DNA from 2 places in the Lysinibacillus sp. TE18511 genome. Region 2 is predicted to be linked to the other one. Evidence: riboswitches for the same ligand, from Rfam matches in the RefSeq annotation. Region 2 holds a riboswitch; the other holds the start of a gene.

Region 1 (6,189 bases), on a different contig from region 2:
TTTAAGTCGTTAAATCGTAAAAAAGAGATAGCGAAAATAAAGAAAGAGTTACCGATATTATTGATAAGTGGTAGCAAGGATCCAGTAGTCTATCAAGTTTTATTACGGTGGTTAGAAAAATATGATACAAGATAAAATACAGCGAGCAGAGGTTGTAGCAATCGTAGGACCTACTGCTTCTGGTAAAACGGCACTAAGCATTGAGTTAGCGAAAAAATATAATGGCGAAATCATTAATGGTGACTCCATGCAGATTTATAAAGATTTAGATATTGGTACAGCGAAAATTACTGAAGAAGAGATGGAAGGTGTGCCACATCATTTAATTAGCTTCAAAGAGCCAACGGAACCTTTCTCAGTAGCTGACTATCAAAAATTAGTGCGTGCTAAAATTGCGGAAATTCAAGCACGCGGCAAGCTACCGATTATTGTAGGGGGCTCAGGCTTATATGTACAGGCAGTGCTCTATGATTTTCAATTTACTGAGGAGCAGGTAGATGAAGTAGCAAGAAAAGCCTATTATGAAGAACTGGAGAAATTAGGTCCAGAGGCTATGCATGCTAAACTTAAAAACCTTGATCCACAAACAGCAGAGACCATTCATCCAAATAATACTCGCCGTGTCATACGTGCGTTAGAAATGATTGAACTAAGTGGCGTTTCAAAGGCAGCAGAAGCACATAATCGTGGAGAAGTTCCACTTTATAATCATGTGATTATAGGGCTTGGGCAAAATATGTCACGTGAAGAGCTCTATGATCGTATTAACCTTCGCGTTGATATAATGATGGAAAAGGGGCTTTTGGAAGAAGTAAAGGGTTTATGGCATCAAAATATTCGAGATGTGCAGTCAATCCAAGCGATCGGCTACAAGGAATTATATGATTACCTAGATGGAAAATGTTCTTTAGAAGAAGCCATTGATAGTTTGAAACAAAATTCTCGCCGCTATGCGAAAAGACAACTAACATATTTCCGCAATAAAATGGATGTTTACTTTCTTAAAAATGAAGAACAACTTTAGTTGATTGATCTCGCCTTATCGTAGATATTGTTTTTATACTTTTGATAAATTTCTAAAAATTACTAATTGATAAATTGGTAGAACGTGCTAATATAGGAATGAAGAGGTAGGAAGAGAGCAAGGGGAGGCATATTTGATGAAATCAATTAACTTGCAAGATACATTCTTGAACCATCTACGTAAAAATAGTGTTTTTGTTACTGTGTTTCTGTTAAACGGATTCCAGTTAAAAGGGACTGTGAAATCCTATGATAATTTTACAGTGTTATTAGTAGATGTTGAAAGTAAACAGCATCTTATTTACAAACACGCTATTTCTACATTTGTTCCAGCAAAGCAAGTCGATTTTTTAGAGACAGAAGAATAGAAACATTAGAGTAAAACAGTTAGTGTTCATGACACTAGCTGTTTTTTTGCCTTCAGGCTATAATGTAAAAGGAAATCGATATATTGGAGGACTACACAGATGAAAACTATGGAGACAACAGAAATATTAGAACTATTAGATGCGAACGAAGATTTATTCATTATCGATGTTCGTGAAGATGATGAGGTAGCACAAGGCATGATTCCAGGTGCTCAGCATATTGCTCTTGGGACAATCCCTGATCGCATAAACGAATTAGATGCTTCTAAGCCATACATTATCGTTTGTAAGGCTGGCGCTCGTTCAGCAAATGCTTGCTCATACTTAGAAGCTCAAGGATTTAACGTGACAAACCTTGAAGGTGGCATGCTTGCATATGATGGAGAGTTAGAATTTAAATAATGACATACATTAAAGAGAAAGAGCCTATTAATTTGCTCTTTCTTTTTTCTTGTTCTTATTTTTTTTAGTGAGTTCATGATGAGGCTAAAATTTTTTTCGAAATTATTGTAGAGATTATCCTTTTTTTGCTCACGAATCTTTAGGTTATAAACTGGCAAAGTTTAAACCGGCATATCTAATACCTACGTCCATGATGCTTCGTTATTATCTCTTACACCTAATGATCCTTATATCGATAGACCACTCGCCCAAATCCCATTTAAACCAACTTCCTCTACAACTTTTGCGGAAAGACCGTTATGGGTATCCATTAAAAATTCAAGTGTGTCTGAATATATTTTTTTATTAAAAAATTTCGTTGTTTTTCTGATATCTTCCATCTTCTAACTCGACATTATCATATGACTAAAAGTAAATATTAGCAGGGCAGGTATATTAGAAACTAATGATGTTGAAATCAAAAAATGGATGTATTGAGAACAATCATAATGCTACTTTTCTAGTGTAGTAAATTTAATTATGGGACTCAAAAAGAAAAATATGAGATATCGCGTTACCAAGTCTCACCCACCTATGCAAGATAAATCTATTTACATACAATACAGTAACCTCCATAAGTGGAGAGGACTACACTATCAATACAAAAGAAATAAAAATATCTAACTAAATGAGGTGAGTTTATTGAAAAACGGACTTGGTAAATGGGAACAATGCTTACTTTTAAAACAAAATCCTTTAACAACTAACTGCATGCCAGAATCAACACTGTACAGTCTAGAAAACCTAATCTATTTATTAAATAAGTATGAGTATATTTATGTGAAACATAATACCACTGGACAAGGAAGAGCAATGTATAAAGTCTACAAAAGAAAAGATGGACACTATTGTTTTAACGGATTTACCATGCAAGGTGAAGAAATAAGTAAATGTGTAGCAGCAATTGAGGATTTCCACCAAGTTCTACATCCATATGAGAAACACGGTAGATTAAGCGGAATTTATATTATACAAGAGGGGGTCAAAAGTCTAACCCCTGATGGGAATTCAATATCTATTCGTGTTCATGTTCAAAATCTAAAGGGAAAATGGGTAATTGGTGGGATTTACGGAAGGGTGGCAACTGAGGATCATGGGATTGTCAATTCAAATCGGGGTTCTAAAGCAATATCGATTGAGGAATTATTATCAGGTTATTTGATGATGGATAATACAAAGAAAGATCAAACAATAGATTCTCTAAAAGAGGATTCAATTTTAGCAGCTGAAGTAATAGCATCCCACTTTCCTTGTAGAGAATATGGCATTGATTTTGGAATAAATCTTGAAGGAAAACCTATATTATTTGAAGTAAATACAACGCCAAGCATACGTAGTTTTGCCAAAGTTGATAGGGCGATCTGGAAGAATATTGTTGAGATTAGGAAAATGCAAAATGAAGGCTAAGTTTGAAATGTAGTTATTTTTCATGTTAGTCATCAGCATATTTTTATTCAATAGACATACATCAAAAAAATACTTTCCCTACTATTTTATAGGAAAGAAGAAACTTAATTGCATCCGTTACTTGTGAACGATTAGGAATTTACCTAGAAAAAATGGATTATGGTTGAGTAGGCGCGTTATGAATCAATTTGCTATTAGAGAAGATTCAGCATGGGCTCAAATTGCCAGCCCTCAGGAACCTGAATTCGCGTACGTTAGATTTATTTGGTTATTCGAAGTGTTAAAAGATTCCTTTGCTGGCATTCACTCTTTTGGAGCGAATGCCAGCAAAGGAATCCTTGGAACAATTTTTCATTTAATCAAATATATTGACACAAAAAACACTTTATCGTAAATTTGAAATAATTGCATAAATGCATTAGGTGCCCATTGCGGGAGAATAGGGAATAAAGTGAAATGCTTTAGCGGTCCCACCACTGTAAAAGAGAGTTTCATAGAGAATGCCACTAGCATAGTCTGGGAAGGTTCTATGAAATGTTGAAATTGAGCCAGGAGACCTGCCTAACTGCTTCGTATTATATAGACGATGGAAAAGTCTGTAGTTTATTTGTGATGAAATAAACTACAGGCTTTTTATTTTTTCTCTAAATCATTCTTCGAGTAACAAGGGCAAAAAAGAAAGGGGAAATTTTCATGCAATTATTACAACAAACGATTCAAAACATTCAAAGTGCTGACCACAAAATGATGGAGGAAGCAAGGGAACGCATAGATGCACTTTGCAAGCCTCCTAGTAGCTTAGGTAAACTTGAGACTCTTGCTGTGCAACTATCAGGAATTACAGGAGAACTATTTCCTGCGATTGATCACAAAGCCATTATTGTCTGTGCCGCAGATCATGGTGTTTGTGATGAAGGGGTGACATCAAATCCACAAAATGTAACGGTCTTTCAAACATTAAATTTTCCCAGAGGAGGGACCGGTGTTTGTGCTATCGCAAAAATCACAGATGCAAAAATTGTCACAGTAGATGTTGGCGTAAAAGAAGATATTCCGCATGATGCTGGTGTTATCCTAAAAAAAATTAAATATGGAACGGACAATATGGCAAAAGGTCCTGCTATGTCAAGGGAAGAAGCCATTCATTCTATTGAAGTAGGAATTGAAGTAGCTACGGAAGAAATAAACAAAGGGATAAATGTACTCGGGACAGGTGAAATGGGTATTGGTAATACAACGCCGAGTGCTGCAATATTATCGGTTCTTCGTGATTGTCATCCAAATGAAGTGACGGGCTTCGGTGCAGGAGTTGGGCCAGGGGGGATAGCACATAAAGTAGAGGTCATTCACAATGCTATTACATTAAATAAACCAAATCGTGATGATGCTATTGACATTCTTGCAAAAGTTGGTGGTTTAGAAATAGGTGCTATGGCTGGAGTTGTACTCGCTGCAGCTGCAAATCGCAAGCCTGTTGTGATTGATGGCTTTATTTCTACCATTGCTGCACTTATTGCATACGAACTCGAACCAAAAGTAACAGACTATATCATTCCTTCTCATGCTTCTGAAGAACCAGGTGCTAAAATTGCTGCGGAATTGCTCGGAGTTGAACCGATGCTACATATGAATATGCGATTGGGCGAAGGTTCTGGCGCAGCTTTAGCCTTTCCTATTTTGGACGCAGCATGTTCCATGATGAAAAACATGACAACATTAGAGGAAGCTATGCTGCTGTTAGAAAAGTAATTAAATATTGTGAGATTCTAAAAACAAGTTCTTATGAAAGTAGTTACTCAGCAAGTACAAAGTTTACTTAGGGTAACATACTATTTCTATTAGGATATATTGTTTCTAGGCGCTGCTACACATAAACAAAAGTTATAGTTAAAGGATTTAAAATCTGCTATTGATAAAAAATAAGAGGCTGGGACAAAAAGAAAAAATGTTAGACCGATTGCAATTGGTCTAACATTTTTTTGATTTAGGAAGGAACACTCTACTCATTGAAGCGGAAAAGTTATTATCTGCTTTCGTTATTTTTCAAAATAATCGAGTTCTGTCCCAGCCTCTTGTTGTTATACGGTGATGTAAGGAAACTTAGCTATGCCCGCTGTAACTTCCGCAACGGTAAACGCCATTTCTTCATATATGAAAGAACTCTTAGTGCTGTAATTACACCAAATAATACATATAAATAGATATCCCCTGAAATTAATTCAAGCCCGATGATAAGTCCAGCTAGTGCTGCCCACACACCATAGACTTCATCACGGAGAATTAATGGTTGTCGTCTAGCTAATAAATCTCGAACAATTCCACCGCCTGACCCTGTCAAGACAGCAGCTACAATAACCGCACTAATGGGCATGTCGAGCTTCACAGCATAGAGAGCACCCTGAATTGCAAATGCCGATAAACCAATAGCATCAGTGAAATTGCCCCAGCGATGCCAATGTTGGATGAGTCGATGTGGAAATAAGAAAAAAATTGTAATGGCTGCAATGGCAATTTGGAACATCATATCCTGTCCCCACAGTGTTGTTACAGGCAAACCTATGAGCAAATTTCGTATAGCTCCTCCGCCAAAAGCGGTTACAATCCCGAGTATATATACACCGAATAAATCGTATTCTTCCTCCATTGCAATGATTGCCCCGGAAATAGCGAAGGCAATTGTTCCAATAATACTAAAAACCTCCCAAGCCAAACCTTTCACTCCCTATATGAATAAATCTTTTCGATTAGTTGCAAACCCTTTTTGTAGCGTAGAAGTTTTTGCTAAGAAAAGTATCAACTTATACTTTGGAATTATCAGATATTAAATATCCTATTTTAGTAGGACATAATAGATGAAGTCCGCAATTTAGATTAGCGCATAATGCAATTAGAAACAATAGCAAGTTTTGCAGGCAAGCACACAAATTGTTAAGATAGGATTTGAACAAAT
Region 2 (6,189 bases):
CTCCCATGGCCGACAAATAAAATTGCTTTCATCCTCATTACTCCTCACTAGTCGCCGCACGGAGCTGGCTCAACTTTTATTTTTGAAGACATATCCTGATACGTAAAATGAAGTATCTTTTTCACACGCTTAAAGTATTTAAACAAACGTTCATTCGGATGTGCATTTGCTTTATACTCTTCGATAATATCTGTGATCAGCGGTATAAGTTGCTCAGGTTCTAAACCCTCCACAACAGGCTGGGCCGCATGTGCTGTACGACCAACTGGCTTAGCCCCAATAAAAACATCAAACTTACTTTTGCGATAAACAATACCAATATCATCAAATACCGCTCGATAACATGCCATACCACAGCCGTTAAAACCTATATTCAACGTTTTCGGTAACGACATACCACCAAGCTTTTCTTGAATCTCTTCCGCATAAGGAATCGAATCAGTCTTTTCTCCATAGCAGAAATCACAAGCCTTTAACGATAGCACGTCACCAATCGGTGCTAGTAAAAAGCCAACTTCTCGAAGCTTTGCTGTAATCACTGCAGGATCAGTCGTCGGAATTTTCAGATGAATTTGATGGTCTGGTGTATACTCCATCGTTCCTTCTTCTCCAACTACCTCTGCTAGCGTCATCATTTGTTGAGGAGTAAAGAACTTATTAGCTACTCCTGGACTCACAGCTAATTCAAAAATGGATTCCATTTTTTGTTGAACAAGCTTCGGTGTTACCCTCACTGCACTTGTTCCCTTCACCATTGCTAGTGCTGATGTCGCCATTTCAAGTGATGACTTTTTTTTAGGCTTTGGTTCTGATGTTATGGCTAAACTGGGCTTAATACGATTTGCATTGGGATCTGTCGCAAAATCATTACGAGCCATCCCTGTTTCTTGATTCATTGCCCATGGTTCATTTTCTTCTTTTAGACGTTGATGTGGTCGTAACGGTTGTTTTTCATCGCCGAGTGTATATTTGCGCTGATAACCACGTGGCGTAATCATTTTATTGTCATAGAAGAACGTTGATGAATTCCCGATAACAACAGTTGTTAGCATGCCAATATCATGTTCTAGCATTTCTGCTAAAGTCGTCATCGTAATTTCCTGACGTTCACGATACGCACTTTTCACAAGTCCTACCGGTGTATCCGGAGAACGATATTCTAATAAAATTCGTTGTGCCTCTACGATTTGTCTCGTACGACGGCCACTTTTTGGGTTATAAAGAGCAATAACGAAATCAGCCATTGCCGCTGCTTCTACTCGCTTTGCAATTAAATTCCAAGGTGTTAAGTGGTCACTTAAACTAATCGTACAGGCGTCATGCATAATCGGAGCACCTAGTAAACTTGCACATGAATTGATAGCAGAAATACCTGGAACAATCTCTACCTCAACACCAGTTGCTTCCGTCCAGCCTAGCTCAATTAAAACTTCATATACTAAGCCTGCCATGCCATAAACGCCAGCATCACCGCTCGATATAACCGATACGATACTTCCTGCCTCTGCTTGGCGCACTGCTTCTTGTGCACGTGAAACTTCTTCTGTCATACCAGTACTAACAATTGACTTTGCACTAACTAAATCCTGAATAAGCTCAACATATGTTTTATAGCCTATGATCATATCACTTTGTTGAAGTGCCTCAACAGCACGAGTCGTAATATGTTTAAAATCCCCAGGTCCAAAACCAACTACGAAAATCTTTCCTTTTTGCGCCATTTTGTTACCCCTCTTTCACCTTTTCAATGCCTTTAATGGCTGTTGTTTGTGCTGTACGCTGTAACGAACCTTCACGCAATGTAAAGACATGCTCATTTTGTAATGCTTCATGATTTAAATCTTGTACGAGTGCCCGCGCATGCTCTGTAGTCGGCACACGGTACCAATTCCCCTGAGGATAAGCGATAACAACACATGCATCCTTACATCTACCATTACAGCGTGTCCTAGTCGTATGTATGTCCTGATCAAGCGCTTGCATTTGTATTTCATCACGGATTGCCTGTGTAATTTCCTCTGCATCTTTTTTCATACAGCTACTGCCATTGCAAATAAAAAGATGCGTTTTCATCCCCTCTAAATTCCAAGTTGTCATTGTTGTTCTCCCCTCATTTGCTTTTAGGAAAAAGAAAAACCTTTACTCTAGACGAAGAGTAAAGGTTTTGTAGAAGCTAAATAAAAAACGAATATATACAGCTACTCGCTCTCGCTTCAACTTCTCCCTCCGAAAAGTTTGCATGCATCATCACAATAAGCAGGTTTCCTGACTTAAGCATCCTTTTACTTTCGCGCCTTCCTAAGTTTTCACTAGTGGCATTTGCGATTTCATCAGCTATTACAGTAGCGGGGGCTGTATCGGATTTTCACCGATTTCCCTATTATCTCGAAAATATTCAAGCACTTATTGATGTTTTATATGAAATTGTACTTTTTATGTAATAGAAAACTGTCTCTATCATATCTTAATTTTTAAAAATTTCAATATTTCTTTCTCAAATTGTGACATTTTTATTAAAAATTCAGAGAAAACGCGAAATTTTTATCTGTATTTATCTGAATTTTCGACATTGACCTTTAATTCTAAAATTTTTATAAAAAGTATAGCATATATGTGGAAATTCATGTTACACTTTGTCGTGAAATCTCACAACTTCATTCTTTTTCGGTGCGAAGTGTATACCATTTCGCTTAAAAGGGAAGCCGGTTCAAGTCCGGCGCGGTCCCGCCACTGTACTAGGGAGTTTTATAGATCATGTCACTGTCCAAAGGATGGGAAGGCCTATAAAACGTTGAACTAAAGCCAGGAGACCTGCCGAAAAATATGTGATCGTTTCAACCTACGAGGATAGGTGTGCGGCTTAGCAGATTAAAATTTTATTTGCCTCTTTTAGCTATGCACTTTTCCAAAGTCGGAGAAGTGCTTTTTATTTTCATTCAGAAGAGACTCCATCTCATGGTGGTAGATGTTTACAGATATAGCCAAAACACCTCCTGAATGAAAATAAAGCCTCGAACGCAATTACGCCAAGGCGAAATTGATATCGTTCGCACGCTACATTCGAAAAATATAATGTTAGGAGGAGAGATTTTGAAATTCTCACCTTGGAAGCTTAGTTATTTCTTGCTGGCATTTTTATTTGTGCCAAATCGTGCATTTGCTATGCATATCATGGAGGGCTTTTTGCCGATTGAATGGGCAATTTTTTGGTGGGTCTTATCGATTCCATTTATTATTTTAGGATTACGCTCTATTCGTAAAACCATTGATGAAAATCCTGAAACAAAAATGATACTAGGTTTATCCGGTGCCTTCACCTTTGTATTATCAGCCTTAAAAATCCCTTCTGTAACGGGGAGCTGCTCGCATCCGACAGGAGTTGGACTTGGGACTGTTCTTTTTGGACCACTAGCTATGAGTGTGATCGGGACAATCGTTTTATTATTCCAAGCTTTACTTTTAGCACATGGTGGGCTTACAACATTAGGGGCAAATGCATTTTCCATGGCAATTGTTGGTCCTATTATTGCTTACTCTGTATTTAAGGGCGCACAAAAAATGGGGCTATCATTTTCAGTAGCTGTCTTTTTAGCAGCAATGCTTGGTGACTTAGGTACATATGTTGTTACATCTGTACAATTAGCTCTTGCCTTCCCTTCTGAAGTAGGAGGGTTTATGGCATCATTCACAAAATTTGCTGGTATTTTTGCAATAACACAAATTCCGCTCGCGGTAAGTGAAGGAATTTTAACAGTGATCGTTATGAATTTCTTGAAAAAATATAATGTGAGCGAACTAAAAGCATTACGTGTTTTCTCAGCTAAGGAGGCACACTAAAATGAAAAAAAATTTACTGCTCTTGGCAATTGTTGTGTTTCTAGCTATCATTCCTCTATTTATCCAAAAGGGTGCAGAATTTGAGGGTGCTGATGGCCAAGCGGAAGCAGCAATTGGTGAAATTAACGCTGACTACGAACCATGGTTTGAAAGCATTTGGGAGCCACCAAGTGGTGAAATTGAAAGCTTATTATTCGCTCTACAAGCTGCTATCGGCGCTGGATTTATCGGCTATTTCATCGGCTTTATGCGCGGCAAACATAAAGAAGGTTAAACGATATGTTACTCATAGATAAGTATGCTTATTTGAATAAGCTAGCGTCTGTTCATCCGCTAGAAAAAATGACGTTATCCATAGGACTACTATTATTGTCGCTTATCATGAGAGATGAACGAATTTCACTCATTACATTTATTGTAATGAGTGCTTTTACCATTTTAAGCGCAAAAATCCCAGTTAAATATTATGCAAAACTGCTATTACTACCGGGATTTTTTTTACTTTCTAGTTTACTATCAATATTAATTTCTATAGCCCCATCAACAAGCACTCTCCCTACACATATTTGGTCGTTTTCTATTAACGGTTGGACAATTTTTGTAGGGCGCGCGAGTATAGAAACAGCACAGCAGCTTTTTTTCATCGTACTTGGCAGCATTAGCTGTTTGTATTTTTTAATTCTTACAACATCCGTACAATCGATCTGCTATGTTCTACGACTTTGGCGACTTCCCACTTTATTTGTAGAGCTAGTGGAACTAACGTATCGATTTATTTTTATTTTTTTAGACAGTATGCAAAAAATTCATCTTGCCCAGCAGGCTCGATTAGGTTACCGCTCCCCTATGCAATGGCTGCGCTCAATTTCAATGCTGATTGCAGCTTTATTTGCCGAGATGTTTCAGCGAAGTCGTGAACTAAACAATGCAATGCAGGCACGCGGTGGAGAAACTGTCTATTGGCAGGAGAATGTTACCTATTGCATGAAAAACTGGCTAGGTATGGCTGCTATTTTTATTTCCCTTATCATTTATGGAGGTTTTTTCTGATGACTGATTTATACTTTGAACTAAAACAATTATCCTACGCTTATGCAGATGGAACCCATGCTTTGACAGATCTTACACTCCAAATTCCAAAGGGAAAAAAAATCGCTTTACTTGGTCATAACGGAGCTGGGAAATCGACTTTATTTCAGCATTTAAATGGCATTTTAAAGCCTACCACTGGAAATATATCGTTTTGTGGCAAGGAACTTAACTATAGTAGAAAAGCATTAAAAGAATTGCGCCAACAGGTTGGAATTGTTTTTCAAGATGCAGACAACCAGCTTTTTTCAGGTACTGTTATGCAAGATATTGCATTTGGACCTTTAAACCTTGGTTGGACAACTGAAAAAATTGAAGAGAAAATTGCATGGGCTGTTGCTCAAACTGAAGTTGAACCATTACTCGATAAACCGATCCATTTTTTAAGTGTTGGCCAGAAAAAACGTGTTGCAATGGCTGGAGTACTAGCGATGGAACCATCTGTTTTATTATTAGATGAACCAACAGCTGGACTTGATAATTATTATGCTGCACAAGTTTTACAGTATTTAGCTAAATTAGAGAATGGTGAACGTACTATTTTACTAGCAACGCATGATATCCCATTAGCCTATGAATGGGCAGACCAAATCATCGTGATGGAAGCTGGAAAAATCATTTATAATGGGGACCCTGTTGAGTTGTTCTATCAAGAGCAGTTGCTTGAACAGGCCCATCTCGAACGCCCATGGGTCTTTGAAATGGCGATTGCCTTGCAAAATAAGAAACTATTTGAGAAAAACAGTACAATGCCTCGTTCGAAGGCAGATTTACAAAAACTTATTGAGCAGCTTTAAGACGATGTTTTAAGGATATAACATTTCTTGGACTATAGTTGCGTGTTTTCCACTTGTAGGGCTCATTACCATAACGTGTGGTTGATTGTAGTGAAGGCTGGGCGCTTATAGCTGATACACTTCCCTTAACTACAATCTAAAAGAGTGACTCCCCCCGACCTCTCGCACCACCGTACGGACAGTGCCTTTCAGTAACGAATATTACCTGTTGTCTCAAGGATGTGAAATCATAGACTTTTTATAGTCCTAATGAGAGTATTCGTTCTCCCTTCCCTTTCACTAAGGCTAGTTTACTGATACAAATTTTCATAGATTTTACATAATGGAAAAATATAGATTGGTACTTTTGGAAAAATAACTCCTTATTTACGAAACTTTTCTATCATTCATCCGTAATAGTATAGATGTGACTTAAATCAAAACATTCAAGGAGGTAATACAGTTGAAGAACTGGAAAAAGAAATCA

The links. A riboswitch is a leader RNA that binds a small molecule or an ion and turns the genes downstream of it on or off. The one in region 2 is predicted to bind cobalamin.
Region 1: another riboswitch for cobalamin. It lies ahead of cobT (nicotinate-nucleotide--dimethylbenzimidazole phosphoribosyltransferase); the one in region 2 lies ahead of ACVWXS_RS09250 (energy-coupling factor ABC transporter permease).

What each region holds. Positions count from the first base shown of each region.
Region 1 is NZ_JBSSFD010000001.1:214,848-221,036, forward strand. It holds gene ACVWXS_RS01030 (alpha/beta fold hydrolase) at 1-135, shown strand, start outside; gene miaA (tRNA (adenosine(37)-N6)-dimethylallyltransferase MiaA) at 122-1,024, shown strand; gene hfq (RNA chaperone Hfq) at 1,161-1,391, shown strand; gene ACVWXS_RS01045 (rhodanese-like domain-containing protein) at 1,491-1,793, shown strand; gene ACVWXS_RS01050 (hypothetical protein) at 2,021-2,173, opposite strand; gene ACVWXS_RS01055 (YheC/YheD family protein) at 2,475-3,239, shown strand; gene ACVWXS_RS01060 (hypothetical protein) at 3,418-3,633, shown strand; cobalamin riboswitch at 3,643-3,818, shown strand; gene cobT (nicotinate-nucleotide--dimethylbenzimidazole phosphoribosyltransferase) at 3,933-4,988, shown strand; gene ACVWXS_RS01070 (trimeric intracellular cation channel family protein) at 5,344-5,949, opposite strand.
Region 2 is NZ_JBSSFD010000009.1:93,451-99,639, reverse strand. It holds gene ACVWXS_RS09265 (sirohydrochlorin chelatase) at 1-32, opposite strand, end outside; gene cobJ (precorrin-3B C(17)-methyltransferase) at 48-1,721, opposite strand; gene ACVWXS_RS09255 ((2Fe-2S) ferredoxin domain-containing protein) at 1,726-2,097, opposite strand; cobalamin riboswitch at 2,239-2,422, opposite strand; cobalamin riboswitch at 2,649-2,833, shown strand; gene ACVWXS_RS09250 (energy-coupling factor ABC transporter permease) at 3,073-3,837, shown strand; gene ACVWXS_RS09245 (energy-coupling factor ABC transporter substrate-binding protein) at 3,839-4,111, shown strand; gene cbiQ (cobalt ECF transporter T component CbiQ) at 4,117-4,887, shown strand; gene ACVWXS_RS09235 (energy-coupling factor ABC transporter ATP-binding protein) at 4,887-5,723, shown strand; gene ACVWXS_RS09230 (S8 family peptidase) at 6,166-6,189, shown strand, end outside.